DNA from 3 places in the Streptomyces sp. NPDC048269 genome. Region 3 is predicted to be linked to each of the others. Evidence: riboswitches for the same ligand, from Rfam matches in the RefSeq annotation. Region 3 holds a riboswitch; each other region holds the start of a gene.
What was found. Region 3 has a riboswitch for cobalamin ahead of AB0D48_RS09485 (ribonucleoside-diphosphate reductase subunit alpha). Riboswitches for the same ligand answer to the same signal wherever they lie in the genome.
Positions count from the first base shown of each region.

Region 1: another riboswitch for cobalamin. It lies ahead of AB0D48_RS32370 (energy-coupling factor ABC transporter permease); the one in region 3 lies ahead of AB0D48_RS09485 (ribonucleoside-diphosphate reductase subunit alpha).
Region 2: another riboswitch for cobalamin. It lies ahead of AB0D48_RS20980 (prenyltransferase/squalene oxidase repeat-containing protein); the one in region 3 lies ahead of AB0D48_RS09485 (ribonucleoside-diphosphate reductase subunit alpha).

Region 1 is NZ_JBEZLW010000051.1:24,615-28,966, forward strand. It holds gene AB0D48_RS32355 (ATP-binding cassette domain-containing protein) at 1-563, opposite strand, end outside; gene cbiQ (cobalt ECF transporter T component CbiQ) at 560-1,309, opposite strand; gene AB0D48_RS32365 (energy-coupling factor ABC transporter substrate-binding protein) at 1,313-1,657, opposite strand; gene AB0D48_RS32370 (energy-coupling factor ABC transporter permease) at 1,657-2,352, opposite strand; cobalamin riboswitch at 2,382-2,601, opposite strand; gene AB0D48_RS32375 (flavodoxin family protein) at 2,773-3,489, shown strand; gene AB0D48_RS32380 (hypothetical protein) at 3,658-4,352, shown strand, end outside.
Region 2 is NZ_JBEZLW010000018.1:66,122-70,473, forward strand. It holds gene AB0D48_RS20975 (SCO2322 family protein) at 97-753, opposite strand; gene AB0D48_RS20980 (prenyltransferase/squalene oxidase repeat-containing protein) at 753-2,018, opposite strand; cobalamin riboswitch at 2,131-2,260, opposite strand; gene AB0D48_RS20985 (MBL fold metallo-hydrolase) at 2,330-3,391, opposite strand; gene AB0D48_RS20990 (aldehyde dehydrogenase) at 3,630-4,352, shown strand, end outside.
Region 3 is NZ_JBEZLW010000006.1:157,244-161,595, reverse strand. It holds gene AB0D48_RS09500 (carbon starvation CstA family protein) at 1-363, shown strand, start outside; gene AB0D48_RS09495 (YbdD/YjiX family protein) at 396-602, shown strand; gene AB0D48_RS09490 (GNAT family N-acetyltransferase) at 670-1,167, shown strand; cobalamin riboswitch at 1,212-1,343, shown strand; gene AB0D48_RS09485 (ribonucleoside-diphosphate reductase subunit alpha) at 1,486-3,876, shown strand; gene AB0D48_RS09480 (ribonucleotide-diphosphate reductase subunit beta) at 3,876-4,352, shown strand, end outside.

The DNA.
Region 1 (4,352 bases), on a different contig from region 3:
GCGCGCAGCCCGGCCAAGGCGTCCAGCAGCCGCTCCTGGCCGTCCGGGTCGAGCCCGGCGGTCGGCTCGTCCAGGATCAGCACCCGCGGAGCCATCGCCACCGCGCCCGCGATCGCCGCTCGCTTGCGCTGCCCGTACGAGAGCAGGTGGGTCGGGCGGTCCCGCAGCGCCGTGATGTCCAGCGCGGCGAGGGCGGAGTCGACCCGCTCGCGGACGTCGGGCAAGGGCAGGCCCAGGTTCATCGGGCCGAAGGAGACGTCCTGTTCCACCGAGGCCGCGAACAGCTGGTCGTCCGGGTCCTGCACGACCAGCTGGACCGCCGTCCGCAGCCGGGTCAGGCCGGCGCGGTCGTACGCGACCACCGCCCCGTCCAGGTGCAGCGCGCCCGACCCGGGCCGCAGGCCTCCGCTGAGCAGCCGCATCAGCGTGGTCTTGCCGCTGCCGTTGCGGCCCAGCAGGACCAGTGCCCGGCCCTCGGCGATCCCGAAGTCGACGCCGGAGAGCACGGCGGGCCCGTCCTCGTACGCGTAGCCCGCGCCCACCAGTTCCACCAACGGCCTCACAAGTACAGCTCCTTCAGTACGAGAGTCATGACGGTCAGCCCGGTCAGCAGCGCGGCGGAGGCGGCCAGGAACCGCCAGGACAGTGCGGCCTCGGGGACGAGCACGCGCAGCGCGCCGTCGTAGCCGCGCCCGGCCAGGCCCGACTGGAGCCGCGCCGCGCGGTCGAAGGCCCGTACGAACGAGGTCGCGGCCAGCCCGCCCACCGAACGCCACGCCGCCGCCCGGCCGGTGGTGCCCAGCCGGGCCGCCTGGGCCTGCCGGACCCGGGCGAGGGAGTCGAGCAGCAGGAACCCGATCCGGTACATGACCAGGGCCACGTCCACCACGGGAGCCGGCACCCCCGCCCGGACCAGCCGCGGCAGCACGTCCGACACCGGGGTGGTGAACGCGAACAGCAGCACGCCGAGCGAGGCCGCCGAGGTGCGCAGCAGCAACTCCACGGCGTGCCGGGGGCCGTCCGGGGCCAGCGAGACGAAGCCGGCCGGCCCCCCGACGGCGAACAGCAGCGGCAGCGCCCCGGTGAAGCAGAACCCGAGCGGGATGCGGAAGGCCCGCCACAGTTGCCGCCGGGCCACCCCGGCGGGGCCGAGGAGCACGGCGAGGGTGGCCGCGGCGACCAGCGGCCCGCCGGGCCACGGGGGCAGGCACACCGCGGCGACCGTCAGTCCGATCCCCAGCAGGGCCTTCTCCAGAGGGTGGCGATGGCGCCAGCGACTGCTGTGCGCCGCCGCGTCGATCGGCAGCACCGCCTACGACTCCGTGGCGGACGTGGGCGGGCCCGCCTCGGCAGCGGCGGCGGCCGCACCCTGACGGCGACCCTTGCGGACGCCGAAGTAGTACGCGAGCACGCCCGCCCCCAGCGCCGCCTGGAGGGCGAACAGCGCCGACTCGATCTCCCCGGAGGGCGGCTCGTACAGCGGCGAGAACCAGGGCTCGTAGTCCGGCTTCAGCTCGGTGATGGCCGCCTCCGCCTGCGCGTCGGCGCCGGCGAACGGCTCCTCCTTGCCCTCGCCCAGGCCGAGCGCGAGCGGGAGTACGGCCAGCGCCGCCACCAGGAGCAGCAGCAGGGTGTTGATCTTCGCGTTCCTGGTCATCAGGCCGACGCCTCCTGCTTCTTCCCGGATCCCGTGAGCTTCGCGACGCCGAGCCGGACCAGGTCCGACGTGCTGGACTGCATCAGCAGCCGCATCACGAGCACGGTCAGCAGCCCCTCGCTGACCGCGAGCGGGATCTGCGTCACCGCGAAGATGCCGGCGAACTTCTCCAGCGAGCCGACGAAGCCGCTGCTCGCGTCCGGGAAGGCCAGGGCCAGCTGGACGGAGGTCACGCAGTAGGTGACCAGATCGGCGAAGAAGGCGCCGAAGAAGACGGTCACCATCAGCGGCACGCCGAACTTCCGCAGCAGCCGGTAGACGCCGTAGCCCGCCCAGGGCCCGGCTATCGCCATCGAGAACACGTTGGCGCCGAGGGTGGTGAGCCCGCCGTGCGCCAGCAGCAGCGCCTGGAACAGCAGGGTGATCGTGCCGAGCACCGCCATGATCGGCGGCCGGAAGAGGATGGCCCCGAGCCCGGTACCGGTGGGGTGGGAACAACTGCCAGTCACAGAAGGGATCTTCAGGGCGGACAGTACGAAGGTGAACGCTCCGGACGCTCCGAGCAGCAGCGTGCTCTCCGGGTGGGCCTTCACCTCGCGGGTGAGGGCGCGTACTCCGTGTACGACAAAGGGAGCGGACGCGGCGCCCCAGGCGACCGCGTGCAAAGGGGGCAGAAACCCCTCGGCTATATGCATGAGTGGGGAAGACCTCTCCAGCACCTCGTGGATGGACAGCGCGCCCCGGCCGGTCTCCTGGCTCACGGGTACTGATGCCCGGACTCCGCCTTCCCGGGGCCGTGCGGTTTCCCGCGCGGGCCCAGTGGCTTCCCGAAGGAATGGAGCCGGACTTCCCGATCACAGTGGCGAGGGCCGCACCGGTTTCACACCGGTTTCCCGAACACCAAGGCCCACTGACCCTAGTCGGCCGCGCGGAGTGGTAACAAACCGTTCCGAACGCCACCCGCCTGGCGGTGCCCGGCGTACGGCGAGTGGCCCAGCCCGTCGGGCGCACGGGGGTGCGGCCTGGTGAAGTGGAGGGCGCAGAGCGGTACACGTTGCCCCACCAGGGCGGTCCGCGGGCCCGGCTCGCCCATGCCGCACGAAGGAGACAGAACGATGGCGGAGACGGGAGCGGCCCACGGCGATCTGCGGGCCCTGGTGATCAACTGCACGCTCAAGCGGTCGCCGGAACGCAGCCACACGGAGGGCCTGATCGATCGCAGCCGCGGCATCATGGAACGCCAGGGCGTGCAGGTCGAGGTCCTGCGCGCGGTGGACCTCGACATCGCCACGGGCGTGTGGCCGGACATGACCGAGCACGGCTGGGAGACGGACGAGTGGCCGGTCGTCTACAGCAAGGTGATGGCCGCCGACATGCTGACGCTGGCCGGGCCGGTGTGGCTGGGTGACAACTCCTCGGTCATGAAGCAGGTCATCGAACGTCTTTACGCCTGTTCGTCGATCCTGAACGAGGCCGGGCAGTACGCCTACTACGGCCGGGTCGGCGGGTGTCTGATCACGGGCAACGAGGACGGCGCGAAACACTGCGCGATGAACGTGCTGTACAGCCTGCAGCACCTGGGATACGTGATCCCGCCGCAGGCGGACGCGGGCTGGGTGGGGGAGGCCGGCCCCGGTCCCTCCTACCTCGACCCCGGTTCCGGCGGCCCGGAGAACGACTTCACCAACCGCAACACGACCTTCATGACCTGGAACATGCTCCACCTGGCGAGGATGCTGAAGGACGCCGGTGGCGTCCCCGCCCACGGCAACCAGCGGTCGGAGTGGGACGCGGGGTGCCGCTTCGACTTCGAGAACCCCGAACACAGGTGAGACACGGCCCGGCAGGCGCCCGGTCACGGACCACCGAGATCCACGGAGGGGAGGGCGGCTCAGATCGATCGCGAGCGATTCACGAGAACGCTGACGTTCTGGCTGCGTCCGGCATTCGCGCTCCGCGTGGTGAACCGGTTCCAGAGAATCGCGGGGTTCGATCGCTCGATGGCGCTGGCTTCCAGCATGCTGACCGCGATGGTCTCCCTCGCGATCCTCTTCGGTGCCGTGCTGGCCGACATCGGCGGTCAGGACGTTGCGGACCGGATCATCGACCGGTACGGCCTCACAGGGGCCGGAGCCGATGCCGTGCGGGACGTCTTCTCCTCGACCGCCGACACGAGCGTCGGCGTCCTCGGGGCCCTGTTCCTGCTGATCTCCATGCTGAGCTTCGCGCGGGCGGTGCAGCGGTTGTTCGAGCAGACCTGGCAGCTCAAGCCCCTGAGCATGCGCAACACGGTCAATGACGCGAAGTGGGTCCTGGCCTTCGTGATCTACGTGCCCGTGAGCGGCTGGCTCTTCGCCGTCGCCGGCCGGGGGCACCTCACGCTGGCGGTGAACCTGCTCGAAGCGTCGCTGAGCGGGCTCTTCCTCGTCTGGGGTGGCTGGATCCTGTCGGCGAAGAGGATCGCCTGGAGCGATCTCCTGCCGTTCGGTGTCATCGTGTCCGTCCTGATGGCGCTCTATGGCGTGGGCGCGGACTTCTACCTGCCGCGTCTGTTCAACTCCTACGCCGACCGTTACGGCGCGATGGGCGTGGTCTTCGCGATGCTCTCGGCGTTCTTCGGCATCGTGCTGGTCGTGGTGGGGTCGGCGGCGCTCGGACGGGAGGTGCGTGATGAACTCGGCCGCATCCGTCAGGG
Region 2 (4,352 bases), on a different contig from region 3:
AGGTGGGCTGGGTGCTGTCGGCGGGTGTCCGGCCGTTGCACGGTCCGGCGGCGCCGTCGGCCTCGGGACGGTTCGGAGGGACGGCCTCGGCGGGTGTCATCGTGTGCGGCGGCGGGACTGCCACAGGGCGGCTGCGGCCAGGGTGGCCACTGCTGCGATGCCGGCCAGGAGGCCCGCCGACGGGCCGCCGCCCTCCTGCTCCGGGGTTGCCGCCGGGGCCGCCGGGGCCGCCGGGGCGGCCGGGGCGTCGGCCAGCGGCTCGCCGCAGCCCTGGCCCGGGTAGCCCGAGATCGCGCACAGAAGCGCCGCGCTGTTGTAGCGCAGCGGCTTCGCGACCGACGCCAGGGCCTCGGCCGTCGTGGCCTCCGGGGCCACCTGGGCGCAGGCCGTGCGCGGCTCCGGCTGCGGCGGGGCGTCGCCCGCCGGGGCGTCCGCCGGGACGCCGAAGTCGATGACCAGCGCCACCCGCTTCCTGCCCTCGGCCGCCGGGGTCGCCCCGCAGATCGCCGAGAAGTCCGCCGCCGCCCGCGGCAGCGCCGCCTCGGCCGCCGCGTCCTTGCTCACCGCGAAGCGGAAGCCCTGCACCGAGCCGTCCGCCGGACGGGCCGTCGAGGGGCCCGTGGAGGCGTACGCCCACCGGCCGCCCGCGCCGTCCCAGAACGACCAGTAGCGGTAGCTCGATGCCAGGGCCGGTGCGGCGGCCAGCAGAACGAGGGTGAGGCCGAGAGCCAGCGGAAGGAGGCGGCGGGGCATCAGAGCTGGTTCTTCTTCTTGCGGCGCCCGCTCAGCAGGATGCCGATGCCCACGCCGGCCGCGCCGCCCGCACCGATGATCCACCAGATGCTCTGGCCGCCCGAGGGCTTGTCCTCGTCACTGTCCACCGTGGTCGCGGAGGTGTCCGTGCCCTGCGGGGCCGGGCCCGTCGCGTTCAGCGCCGACACCAGGTCGGTGCCGCCGAAGGACTTCGGGTCGGTGCCCGTCGCGTGCGCGGCCAGGATCAGCGTGCCGAGGGCCGCAGGGTTGTCCTTCGACCACTGCGCCGAGTTGGCCTTGAGCCACTCCAGCGCACCCGCCGCCGACTGCTTGTGCCCGGCCGCGGCCAGGGCGATCACCGCGTCGGCGGTGTTGCCGGTGTCCGGGGTCGGCTGGTCCGAGCCCGGGGTCGAGGCCGTGAGGTGGCCGTCCTTCTCGAGGGCCTCGGCCAGGTAGCCGGCCGCGCCCTGGGCGGCGGCCACCGGGTCGGCGGAACCGGCCGGGCAGGCGAGCGCCGTCGCGGGGGTGTCCGTGGTGGCGGGCGGAACGGCCGCGCCCGTGCCGAGTCCGGCCAGCGCCGCGGCGGCCGTGGCGTCGGCGTTGGCGAGCAGCTTGCCGTCGACCGGCTGGAACGCGAAGGCGCCCCGGTCGGCGGCAGGCTCGGCGGAGCAGCCCAGCTGGAAGGTGAGCAGCGCCTCGTAGGGCGACTTCCCCGCCTTCGACTTGACCTCGGCCGGCTTCTCACCGGCCGCCGCCAGGGCGCTGATCACGATGCCGGTCGAGTTCGCGTCCGTACCGCTGTCCATGGCGCCGCCGGGGTTGCTGCTCCAGCCGCCGTCCTCGTTCTGTACGGACTTCAGCCACCCGACGGCCTTCTTCACCGTCTCGTCGTGGCCGCCGAGCGCGGCCAGCGCCTGCACGGCGGCCGCGGTGGCGTTGGAGTCGATGTACGTCGAGGCGTCGCACGCCTTGGCGGTGTCCGCGCGGAAGGAGGGGAAGGAGCCGTTCGGGCACTGCTGGCCGGTCAGCCAGTCCACGGCCTGCCCGGCGGGCTTGACGCCCACCGTGTGCAGTGCGAGCAGCGCGAACGACTGCCGCCACACGCCGTCGTACATCGGGTCCTTCTTGCCGTAGAGCCCGGAGGGGATGACCGGCGGCGCGGAGGGCGAGGCGGGCGGGGCGGTGTCGGCGAGGGCTGCGGGGGCGGCGCCCACGCAGAGCACGGCGGAGGCGGCGAGCGCGGCGGCGCTGCGGCGGACGTTCATGGGGCGGATGCCTCTCGTGCTGGGGAGCTGGAGGCAGGCACGCTCAGGCACCGGGCTCCGGCTCCGTTTACCTCGACGGTGCCGGCCGCCGGGGGCCCGGCGGCACGAGCCGCGCACTTCCGGTACGGGGCATTCCGGCTCCCCGCCGCGGCGGTGCCGAGGGCGGGTCACGGTTGCGGGTCAGCGCCGGATTCGCACCGGCTTCCCCCCGTACAGAGGTGTGGACGACGGATTCACTCTACCGGCCCGTAACCCGCGCGCCCGGGGGCGCTGCCCGCCCCGAGCCCGCTCCGGCCGCGACGCCGTACCCGTTACAGCGCCCGGTAGGTCACCGGGTCGGTGCCCGGGACCACCTCCGCGCGGCCCTGCTTCACCAGCCGCCGCAGGTGGGCCTCCGCCTCGGAGACGGCGATGTTGCGGGAGCCGTACGGGATCTGCTCCCAGGGCCGGTTCCACTCCATCCGCTCCGCCAGCGCCCACGGGGTCAGTGGCTCGGCGAGCAGCGCCCACAGCCCGGTGAGCCGTTCCTCGTGGTGCTCGAGGAGTTCCCGAACGCGGGCGGGGGCGTCGGTGAAGGCGTGCTGGTGGGCCGGGAGCACCTCGGCCGGGCCCAGGCGTCCGATGCGTTCGAGGGAGTCGAGGTAGTCCCCGAGGGGGTCGGTGACGCGGGTGTCCTCCGGGGTCTCGTACAGGCCGATGTGGGGGGAGATACCGGGCAGCAGGTGGTCGCCGGAGAAGAGGCGGCCGTTGCCGGGGAGGTTCGCCGGGTGCTGTTCCTCCAGGTGCAGGCAGACGTGCCCGGGGGTGTGCCCGGGAGTCCAGATCGCGCGCAGCCGGCGTCCGGCGAGGGGGAGCAGCTCGGCGGGGACGATCTCCCGGTCGGGGACGGCGGCGTGCAGGCCGGGCAGCGTCCGCATGCGGCCGCCCGCGCGGGCGGCGCGCAGCGGGGCGATGTGCTCCTCGGGGGCTCCGGCGGCCGCGAGCTTCTCGCTCATGTAGTCGAACCAGACGCCCGGCTCGGCGGACCGGGTCCGTACGACGACCTCGGTGTCGGCGGCGTGCATGGCGATCCAGGCACCGGACACGGCGCGGACCTGGCCGGACAGGCCGTGGTGGTCGGGGTGATGGTGGGTGATGACGACGCCGTGGACGTCGGCGAGGGCGATGCCGAGCGCGGCGAGGCCGGCGACGAGGGCGTCCCAGGATTCGGGGTCGTCCCAGCCGGTGTCGACGAGGACCGGGCCGCGGTCGGTGTCGAGGACGTGGACGAGGGTGTGCCCGAGGGGGTTGTCAGGGATGGGGACCTTGATCGCCCACACTCCTCCGCCGTGGTCGGTCACCTGTGACGTGTCCTGTGGTGTGTCCTCTGACATGAGACCCCCAGTCCCTGAGCCGAGCCGACGAGCCAAACCGAACCGAACCGAACCGAACCGAGCGTGGTTCCGCACGGGAAGCCGAACGAGAACTTGTTTCAGTAGTAGCCCAAGTCGACCACCTCCAGCGCTTTCTGACTAGTCGTTCGATCTTCCGGGCCGTTCCGCCCTGGCCGTGGACTCCTCTAACTAGAACTGGTATCAGTTCTGGAACGCCAAGCCGCAGGAGGCATCAGCCATGACCGAGCTCGTGGAACACGGACAACTGTTCATCGGCGGGGAGTGGACGGATCCGCTGGGCAGCGACACGATCCAGGTCGTCTCCCCCCACACCGAGCAGGTCATCGGCTCCGTGCCGCACGCCTCGAAGGCAGACGTCGACCGGGCGGTCGCCGCCGCGCGCAAGGCGTTCGACGAGGGGCCCTGGCCGCGGATGTCGCTCGACGAACGCGTCGCCGTCGTCTCCCGGATCAAGGACGCCATAGCCGTCCGGCACGAGGAGATCGCCCGTTCGATCAGCTCCCAGAACGGATCCCCGTACTCCTGGAGCGTGCTCGCCCAGGCGCTCGGCCCGATGATGGTCTATGACGCCGCGATCACCGTCGCGCGCGCCTATCCGTACGAGGAGCACCGTCAGGGCGTCCTCGGCCCGATCCTGGTGCGCCGCGAACCGGTCGGGGTCGTCGCGGCCGTCATCCCGTGGAACGTGCCGCAGTTCGTGGCCGCCGCCAAGCTCGCGCCCGCGCTGCTCACCGGCTCGACGGTGATCCTCAAGCCGTCCCCGGAGTCCCCGCTCGACTCGTACATCCTCGCCGACATCGCGCGCGAGGCCGGGGTGCCGGAGGGAGTGCTGTCGATCCTGCCCGCCGACCGGGAGGTCAGCGAGTACCTGGTCGGCCACCCCGGCATCGACAAGGTCGCCTTCACCGGCTCGGTCGCCGCCGGCAAGCGCGTGATGGAG
Region 3 (4,352 bases):
GACGTGAAGATCGGGTTCTTCGCGCAGCGCGACAAGTACCAGACCGGCATCGACGCGGGCAAGGTCCTGCCTCCCGCCAAGAACATGGGCGACATGCACACCGTCGTCACCAACGCCACGGTGGACGGTGCGCTGTCGGCGCTGTTCGCGATCCTGATCGTCATCGTGCTGGCGGACGCGGCCCGGACCTGCTTCAAGGCCATCAGCAGCCCGGAGTCCGTGAAGCTCTCCGAGGTCCCGTGGACCGAGTCGAAGATCATCGCCCCGGCGGGGCTGATCCCGACCGCCGAGGAGAGGGCGGAGCTCGCCGCTTCCGGCCTCGACTCGGGCGGCGGCCGGGTCAAGGAGCCGCTGTCCTCATGAGCGGCGTCATGAGCGGCCTCGTGAGCAGCGTCATGAGCGGCCGTGCGGGCCTGCGCGGCGCGCTGGCGCGGGTCCGGTTCTACGTACGGGAGTTCTCGGGCGAAGCGGCGTACGACCGGTACGTGGCCCACGCCCGCTCCCACGACCCGGACGCGCCGGTCCCGACGCGCCGGGAGTTCGAGCGGGCCCGTACGGACGCGCGCGAGGCGGACCCCCGCGAGGGCTTCCGCTGCTGCTGAGGGCAGCCGAGGGGCCCCGCCCGAAACGGGTGGGGCCCTTCGGCACGCCTGCGGCACACTCGACGGCATGGACATCACGATCAGGCCGGTGCGGCCCGCCGACTACGCGGACCTGGGCGAGATCACCGCCCGGGCCTACCTCGCCGACGGGCACCTGGACTTCAACGAGGACGACGAGTACCTGCACGTGCTGCGCGACGTGGCCGGCCGCGCCGCCCAGGCCGAAGTGCTGGTCGCCGAACAGGACGGCCGGGTCCTGGGCGGAGTGACCTTCGCCGCGCCCGGCAGCCCGCTGGCCGACATCGCCGGCCCGGACGAGGCCGAGTTCCGGATGCTCGCCGTGGCCCACGAGGCGCGCGGGCAGGGCGCCGGCGAGGCGCTGGTGCGGGCGTGTGTCGAGCGGGCCCGGGCCATCGAGGGCGTGACGGGACTGGTGCTCTCCACCCAGCACAGCATGGCCGGCGCCCACCGGATCTACGCGCGGCTGGGTTTCGTACGCACGCCCGAGCGGGACTGGGCGCCGATCGAGGGCTTGAGGCTGCTCACTTACGAGTTGAAGCTGTAGCCGCGTGGACACAACATGTGGGGGCTGCCGCATCCGACCGCCCCCACATGTATGCTCATGCCTGCTGTCGCCGCAGGGGAATCCGGTGCGAATCCGGAACTGTCCCGCAACGGTATGAAGTGCACCGATCGGTGCATCCGCGAGTCCGAGGACCTGCCGACAGCGCGCCCGGCTCGACCGAACCGGGTGCCGATACGTCCGGGCCTCGCGGTTGGGCCGGTGGACGCCATGCGGTGTACGCGTTACTGCCACGCCCGCATGCGCCCGCCCGCGCCCCGCCCCGCCGATGACCGGGCCGAGCGAGGGAGAGCTCCCGCCGTGACCATCGCGCCTTCCGCACCGCGCGCCGAGTCCATTTCTGGCGACAACACCGAGGGCCCGGGGGCCACGCTGCTGCGTACCCTCACCGAGCTGACGGCCGACCTCCCCGACACCGACCCCGGACGGGTGGCCGCCGCCGCGCTGCGCGGCCGCAGCTTGGCCGCCGACGAGGCCGAACTGCGCGGGCTGGCCACCGAGGCCGCCGCGGGGCTCATCTCCGAGGACCCGGCGTACTCCCGCCTCGCCGCACGGCTGCTGACCCTCGCCGTCCGTGACGAGGCCGCGGGCCAGGGCGCGACCTCCTTCTCCGAGTCCGTCGCGGTCGGGCACCGCGAGGGGCTCATCGCCGACCGCACCGCCGAGTTCGTGCGCATCCACGCGAGCCGCCTGGACGCCCTCGTGGAGCACGCCCTCGCCGAGGGCGCCGACGACCGCTTCGGCTTCTTCGGCCTGCGCACCCTGCACAGCCGCTACCTGCTGCGCCACCCGATCACCCGTCAGGTCGTGGAGACCCCGCAGTTCTTCATGCTGCGCGTGGCCTGCGGCCTCGCGGAGGACGAGAGCATGCGCGCGGTCGAGGAAGTGGCCTCGCTGTACCGGCTGATGAGCCGCCTCGACTACCTGCCGTCCTCCCCCACGCTCTTCAACTCCGGAACCCGGCACCCGCAGATGTCCTCCTGCTACCTGCTGGACTCCCCGCTGGACGAGCTCGACTCGATCTACGACCGCTACCACCAGGTCGCCCGCCTCTCCAAGCACGCCGGCGGCATCGGTCTGTCGTACTCCCGCATCCGCGCCCGCGGTTCGCTGATCCGCGGCACCAACGGCCACTCCAACGGCATCGTGCCGTTCCTGAAGACCCTCGACGCGTCCGTCGCCGCCGTGAACCAGGGCGGCCGCCGCAAGGGCGCCGCCGCCGTCTACCTGGAGACCTGGCACGCGGACATCGAGGAGTTCCTGGAGCTCCGCGACAACACCGGTGAGGACCAGCGCCGTACGCACAACCTGAACCTCGCCCACTGGGTCCCGGACGAGTTCATGCGCCGCGTGAACGCCGACGCCGACTGGTCGCTGTTCTCCCCGGCCGACGTGCCCGAGCTGGTCGACCTGTGGGGCGACGAGTTCGACGCCGCCTACCGCAAGGCCGAGGAGTCGGGCCTGGCCCGCAAGACCATGCCCGCCCGCGACCTGTACGGCCGGATGATGCGCACCCTCGCGCAGACCGGCCAGGGCTGGATGACCTTCAAGGACGCCTCCAACCGCACGGCGAACCAGACCGCCGAGCCGGGCTCGGTCGTCCACTCCTCGAACCTGTGCACCGAGATCATCGAGGTCACCAACGACGGCGAGACGGCCGTCTGCAACCTCGGCTCGGTCAACATGGGCGCCTTCGTCATCGACACGGCCGACGGTCGCGGGATCGACTGGGAGCGGCTGGACGAGACCGTCCGCACCGCCGTGACCTTCCTCGACCGCGTGGTGGACATCAACTTCTACCCGACCGAGCAGGCCGGCCGCTCCAACGCCCGCTGGCGCCCGGTGGGTCTGGGCGCCATGGGCCTCCAGGACGTGTTCTTCAAGCTGCGGATGCCCTTCGACTCCCCCGAGGCGAAGGCCCTGTCCACCAAGCTCTCCGAGCGGATCATGCTGGCCGCGTACGAGGCCTCCTGCGACCTCGCCGAGCGCAGCGGCCCGCTGCCCGCGTGGGAGCAGACCCGCACCGCCCGCGGCGTCCTGCATCCCGATCACTACGACGTCGAGCTGAACTGGCCGGAGCGCTGGGACGCGCTGCGCGCCCGGGTCGCCAAGACCGGCATGCGCAACTCGCTGCTCCTCGCCATCGCCCCGACGGCGACGATCGCCTCGATCGCGGGCGTGTACGAGTGCATCGAGCCCCAGGTCTCCAACCTGTTCAAGCGCGAGACCCTCAGCGGTGAGTTCCTCCAGGTCAACGGCTACCTGGTGGAGGAGCTCAAGCAGCTCGGCGTGTGGGACGCGCAGACCCGCGAGGCGCTGCGCGAGTCGAGCGGCTCGGTGCAGGGCTTCGGCTGGATCCCGGCCGAGGTGCGCGAGCTGTACCGCACGGCGTGGGAGATCCCGCAGCGCGGCCTGATCGACATGGCGGCGGCCCGTACGCCGTTCCTCGACCAGTCGCAGTCGCTGAACCTGTTCCTGGAGACGCCCACCATCGGCAAGCTCAGCTCGATGTACGCGTACGCCTGGAAGCAGGGCCTGAAGACCACGTACTACCTGCGCTCGCGCCCGGCGACGAAGATCGCCCGCGCCGCGCAGGCCGCCACCCCCGCAGCGCTCCCCCAGGCCGTCGCCGACGCGGAAGCGCTCGCCTGCTCCCTTGAGAACCCCGAGTCCTGCGAGGCCTGCCAGTAATGAGTTCCCACGACAACAAGAACCTCCTGGACCCGGGCTTCGAGCTCACGCTCCGCCCCATGCGCTACCCGGACTTCTACGAGCGCTACCGGGACGCGATCAAGAACACCTGGACCGTCGAGGAGGTCGACCTCCACTCGGACGTCGCCGACCTCGCGAAGCTGACGCCCGCCGAGCAGCACATGATCGGCCGGCTCGTCGCGTTCTTCGCGACGGGCGACTCGATCGTCTCGAACAACCTGGTGCTGACGCTGTACAAGCACATCAACTCCCCGGAGGCGCGCCTGTACCTGTCGCGCCAGCTGTTCGAGGAGGCCGTGCACGTCCAGTTCTACCTGACGCTGCTCGACACCTACCTGCCCGACCCGGACGACCGCGCGGCCGCCTTCGACGCGGTCGAGGAGATCCCGTCGATCCGCGAGAAGGCGCAGTTCTGCTTCAAGTGGATGGACTCGGTCGAGAAGATCGACCGGCTG